Regions from separate parts of the Clostridium sp. DMHC 10 genome, predicted to be linked through region 2. Evidence: riboswitches for the same ligand, from Rfam matches in the RefSeq annotation. Region 2 holds a riboswitch; the other holds the start of a gene.
The links. A riboswitch is a leader RNA that binds a small molecule or an ion and turns the genes downstream of it on or off. The one in region 2 is predicted to bind thiamine pyrophosphate.
Positions count from the first base shown of each region.

Region 1 (3,142 bases), 370 kb from region 2:
TAAAAATATGAAAAATGATTTAATAGCGAATATAAATAATTCAAAAATTATATTAGAGATAAACATTGAAAAAATTAATGATAATTTTTTGAACGAAAATTATGAGGTTTTAAATAATTTTAATATAGTATGTATTAGAATTAATAATGTTAAAAAATGTAATTTTAATAGTTGGAGTAAGTTTATAAAAAAGATAAAAAATGAATTTTCTGTATTGATAGATTTTTGTCCTCAAAATGGATATTTTGCTGCAACAGCAATAGCTATAGAAAGTTGTTTAGATGGGGCGGATTTTATCACAACTGCATTTTACGGAGAAAAATATGGATTTGCAGCCTTAGAAGAAGTTATGCTTGCACTTAAAGTAATAAGAAATGGAGAGGTCATTGGTAATTCAAAATTATTATGCGAAATTAAAATGGTATATGAAAAGCTTATAAATCAAGAGGTTTTTCCAATGAAACCTGTGCTTGGAGCTGATATCTTTAAATATGAATCTGGTATCCATGTTGATGGAATAGAGAAAAATGCAAAAACTTATGAGCCATATAATCCCTGTGAAATAGGTTCAAAAAGGCAAATGTTTATTGGAAAGCATTCTGGAAAGAAAGCAGTTATTACCAGGTTAAAGCAATTAAACGTTAAATTAATAGATATTGATGTTGATGACCTTTTAAAAAAAATACGAAGTAAAAGTATTAAATTAAGAAGAAATATTTTCGATGATGAGTTAATTAAATTGTATAAAAGCTCCACTGGTAACCATATAGAATGGAGGGAAAAAATATGAGCATTAAAGTTGTCGACACAACGCTAAGAGATGGTGAACAAAAGGCTGGCATAGCACTGGGGATAAATGAAAAGGTAGAGATTGCCAAAATTCTTGATGATATGGGTATATTTCAAATTGAAGCTGGTATAGCGGCTATGGGTGGAGATGAAAAAGAAAGCATAAAAAAAATAGTGAAATTGGGGCTTAAGAGTAAAATATCTTCCTGGAATAGAATGAACATTAAAGATATTAATGAATCTATGGATTGCGCTGTAGATATAATTCATATATCGGTTCCAGTATCTAACATTCAAATTGAGGAGAAGTTGAGAAAAGATAAAAATTGGGTGCTTGAAAATATTAAAGAATGTGTTCAATATGCAGTAGGCAAAGGTTATGAGGTGACAGTGGGATTGGAGGATGCCTCAAGAGCAGATATAAATTTCCTCATAGAAGTTTGCAAACTGCTTTACAATAGTAGTATTAAAAGGATTAGATATGCTGATACTGTTGGTATTTTGTATCCAAGAAGAGTATTCCATCAGATAAATAAGATAAGAGAAGCTGTACCAATAGAAATAGAAATTCATGCTCATAACGATTTTGGCATGGCAATAATAAATTCACTAGGAGCTTTAAAAGCTGGGGCTAAATATGTTGATTGTACTATTACTGGAATAGGGGAAAGGGCTGGTAATTGTGATTTTTTGGAGTTCGCAAAAACTGCTTATGAGCTGCTAGGTGAAAAAATATATTTAAATAAGTTTAGTGAGCTTAAGAAAAAAGAAAGTATCATAAAAGAAATAATTGGATAGATAAGTCTGCTTAAAACATGGCTATAATTTAAAGGTTACATTCTTTATTTACAAATTGTAAAATTAATGTTAACATATAGTTGATATTAATTTTATATTGTTTTTAGTGCTGGGGGTGTCCTTTGTGGCTGAGAGAAGTTTTTAAAGCTTTAACCCTTTGAACCTGATGCGGATAACACCGACGAAGGAAAGCTTGTTTCACATGTAGAATGCATGAGCGCTATTTTTAGGTAGCGCTCTTTATTTTTGTGAAAAATTAAAAGGAGTGAAATATGTTCGTTGATGCACATAATCATTTGAATTTTTTTAAGGATAAGGCAAAATTAAAAAAGGCTCTTGATATTATAACAGAAGATAACATAGTTACACTTGGCTGTTCTATGGATATTCAAAGCTATAAGTTTACTAAAAAGCTTAGTAAGGATAATAAAAATATAATACCTTGTTTTGGAATTCATCCTTGGGAAGCTCATAATAATTACAAAAATTTAGATTTGTTTGATGAATATATAAAAGAATGTAAAATTATTGGAGAAATAGGGCTGGACTATTTTTGGGTTAAGGAAAAAGAAAAGTATCCGCATATGAGAAATGTTTTTGAATACTTTTTAAAAAAGGCTAAAAGCTATAATAAAATTACAAATATACATACTAAAGGTGCAGAAGAGGAAATTCTTAATTACATAAAAAAGTATGAACTTAAAACGCCTATAATCCATTGGTATAGTGGAAATTTAGAAACTTTAAAAAAATTAATAGATTATGGCTGCTATTTTACTATAAGCGTTGATATAGGTTATTCAAAACTTACAGAGGAAATAGTTAAGCTTCTTCCAATGGATAGAATTTTAACAGAAACCGATGGACCAACTTCTTTAGAATGGGTAAATGGGGAGTACGGCTATCCAGATGAAGTGAAAAATATAGTAAACAAAATTTCAATACATAAAAAATCTAATTATGATGAAATTGAAAATAAAATTTTTAAAAATTTGAAAACCATATTGGAAAATCAGTTCAACTATTAATTTATATATGCACCAAAGCTCTTTGAATATTAGAATTTTGGAACATATATAAATTAAGTTTCACATTGATTCTCCTAGAAAGAGGGAATAATAATATGAAAACAGTTAATGTTAGTTTACAAGTACTTCCAACAGTACCAGAGGAGAGAATATATCCAGTAGTTGATAAGGTTATAGAATACATAAAATCAACTGGAGTTAAGCACATAGTTGGACCAATGGAAACTACTATGGAAGGCGACTTAGATACACTTATGGAAATTGTAAAGAAGGCACAAACAATATGTGTTGAAGAAGGAGCTCAAGAGTTGCATCTGTTGTTAAAATAGATTACAAACCTGAGGGGATAACAATGGAGGAAAAAAGTTGGCAAATATCAAAAATAAATTGTATCCTATAATTACTTTAGTAGCCGTTGTGCTGCTTTGGCAAGTTATTGTAGATGTTAAAAATGTTCCGGCATATATAGTTCCTTCACCTACAGGAATAGTTAAAACACTTATAAGTGATTTTAAAGTTATAATGGA
Region 1 covers NZ_LGVB01000015.1:1,787,747-1,790,888, forward strand. The annotation lists gene AGR56_RS10685 (hypothetical protein) at 1-790, shown strand, start outside; gene AGR56_RS10690 (homocitrate synthase) at 787-1,587, shown strand; TPP riboswitch at 1,689-1,794, shown strand; gene AGR56_RS10695 (TatD family hydrolase) at 1,860-2,615, shown strand; partial or broken gene AGR56_RS10700 (thiamine-binding protein) at 2,711-3,015, shown strand; gene AGR56_RS10705 (ABC transporter permease) at 2,982-3,142, shown strand, end outside.
Region 1: another riboswitch for thiamine pyrophosphate. It lies ahead of AGR56_RS10695 (TatD family hydrolase); the one in region 2 lies ahead of thiD (bifunctional hydroxymethylpyrimidine kinase/phosphomethylpyrimidine kinase).

Region 2 (3,142 bases):
ACTGGTTTTGAAAAAAGCTTGCCACTTCTAAAAACAACCCATCCAAGTACAAGTGTAAGTGCAAACAAAAGCACTACTGCTAAAGTGTTAATCTTTTTAAATCCAGTCATTCCAAAAGCTATGACCAATATAATAAGCACTGCTGTAAATACACTCCACAGAGGAATATTATTTATGGACCACATTGTTTTACTTATTAAATTTAAAGACTGAGCACATGAATTTATCATAACTGCTGTCCATCCAAGAAGCTGAAGCACATTTAATATTGAAAACAAATATGTACCATACAAGCCAAACGATATTCTTGTAGAAGTAATTGCAGGAACCTTTTCACGAGTACCGATTATACCTGCAAATATAAATATTGCTGTACCAATAAGGTGTCCAAGTATTATTGCAATTAACCCTTTTTTAAAACCTAAAGCTGCTATTGATCCCCCCGTTAAAATTTCAGCTATAGAAATAGCAGCACCACACCATAAAAGTGCAAAGTCCCAAAAATACATTTTCTCTTTAGTTTTACTCATAGTTCAATCCAGCCTTTTTATATAATTCATAAAAATGATTAGTTGGTCCTGAGCCATGTCCTATAGCAAGTGAATGTTCTATGGCAGTTGTTATGTACTTTTTAGCATTTTTTACAGCTTCCTTTATGTTCATTCCAAGTGCTAAATTTGATGCTATAGAAGAAGAAAGCGTACAACCTGTTCCATGAGTATTTTTTGTGTTAATCCTTTGATTTTCTAAATAAACAAATTCTTTTCCATCATATAAAACATCTGTAGCATCCCCTGTTAAATGTCCCCCTTTTACAAGTACATTCTTAGGTCCCATGTTATACATTATTTTTGCTGCTTTCTCCATATCCCCCATAGTTTTAATTTTAATACTAGCTATTATTTCTGCCTCTGGTATATTAGGAGTTACAACTGATACAATTGGTATAAGTTCTTTTATAAGCGTCTCAACAGAATTTGGGTTCATAAGTGAATATCCTGATTTTGATACCATAACAGGGTCCAAAACAACATTTTGTGGTTTATACTTTCTTAGTCTCTCAGAAACCACCTTTATACCCTCAATTTCAGATATCATGCCTATTTTTATTGCATCAACTTCAATATCATCAAAAATAGCATCAATTTGCTTTCCTATAATATCTGGACTTATATTCTGGACATCAATAACTTCCTTGGTATTTTGAGCTGTGACTGCGGCTATTACACTCATTCCAAAAACTCCATGAGCAGAAAAGGTTTTTAAATCTGCTTGAATGCCTGCACCGCCGCTAGAATCAGATCCTGCAATTGTTAATACTTTTTTCATAGGTAAACTCCTCCTATATTCTTCTTGTATCTCGGAGGGAAATGAAATTAGAAATGACATTGAATACATTTCAATTTAGATACATTCTTAATGAAATTATCCAAATAAAAAATGCTTACTTTTTAGGTAAGCATTTATTTCAAATAAAAATACATAAATTCACTTTGCTCCCTACGGTAGTTTTAACTACTTCAAGTTCAAAGGGTCAGGTTTTAACCTTCTCAACCAAATGGTTCCCCCGCAATACAATAATTTATTAAATTTTAAAATACGACTTAATTATATACACAAATATATAAAATTGTAAAGCTTTATTCAAAATTTCACATTAAAATTTAAATACAATCTGATAACACTTCTGAATTTTTTAATATCTTATCTCTCTGAGTATTTCTTTTTGAACCTTTTCAACATCAGGAACATAGCTCTTTAAAAGTTTCATGCTTCCTTTAAATGTGTAACTTCCTGTAGCTGCGGGTATTAAAATACTATCTCCATATTTTATATTTTCACTTTCGTTGTTATTTTCTCCATATAAAAGTTGTCCTTTCCCATCAACACATGTGAATATATAAAATCTCTCTTCATCACTTTTTTCTGTAAGTTCATCTTTAAAATCATATAATTCAAGTGAAAAATCTCTTCCAAGACAAAGATAAGTTTTTTCATATCCATCTTTTTTAACTTTTATTCCTTCACTTTTTTTACCACGAAGGCTTAAATCTATTACATCAAGAGCTTTTTTAACATGTATTTCTCTACCCCTATTATAATCAGAAACCCTATAAGTAGTATCACTATTCTGCTGAATTTCTGCTATTATAACTCCCTCACCTATAGCATGAATCATACCACTTCTTACAAGGTATACATCTCCCTTTTTAACCGGAATTTTATTCATGTATTCATCTAGTTCATCTTTTTCAAGAGCCTCTTTAAGTTGTTCTTTAGTACAGTTTCCCTTTGTTCCAACGACTAAATTAGCACCTTCAAAAGCCTCAACAACATACCAAACCTCAGTTTTTCCCATGTCGCCCTCAACTCTTTTGGCATACTCGTCATTAGGATGAACTTGAACAGAAAGCTTATCTTTAGCATTTATTAATTTTATAAGAAGCGGAAACCAATCTGGACTTATCTTTGTTCCTATAAGCCTGCTTCCTTCTTCCTTTATCAAAACATCAAGCCTTTTACCTTTAAATTCACCATTCGCTACAATACTCGTTCCATTTTTATGGCAAGCAACATCCCAACTTTCGCCTATATTGCCATCTGGGAGATTATCTCTAAATTGTTCTAAGTCCCTTCCGCCCCATATTTTCTCATAGTATAAATTTTCGAATTTTAATGGATACACAACAAAATCCTCCTTATAATATGCCTGTTATTTTAAATTTTTAATAAAATTATTTAAAGTATATTTGCTTATATAAACCATATTATAAGTTGTATACATTTATTTATCAATACATATGCTTTTAAAATTAAATAATTTAGTATTTGTTTTCTCTAACTTATATATAGGACAATTTATAGAATTATGAGCTAATTTCTTTATGAGCTCTACATTTTTACTGCTGCAATTTAGTCCCAAATATAGTGCACTTGGTTTTATTGGAAATTTAACATTTTTACGTATTTGCTTATCTTTGAGTATTATTCTCCATTCTTTTTCATAATTCCAGCTTATATGTTTTATTTGCATCATAAAGAAAAGCATATATGCTGCATCTTCTGTTTTATCATTAATGAGGTCTTTTAAAATATTAGTTATATCATATCTTTCAGTTTGATACACTATAGGAAATAAATA
Region 2 covers NZ_LGVB01000015.1:1,419,986-1,423,127, forward strand. The annotation lists gene cytX (putative hydroxymethylpyrimidine transporter CytX) at 1-530, opposite strand, end outside; gene thiD (bifunctional hydroxymethylpyrimidine kinase/phosphomethylpyrimidine kinase) at 523-1,329, opposite strand; TPP riboswitch at 1,481-1,579, opposite strand; gene AGR56_RS08835 (type I phosphomannose isomerase catalytic subunit) at 1,697-2,686, opposite strand; gene AGR56_RS08840 (DUF2971 domain-containing protein) at 2,786-3,142, opposite strand, start outside.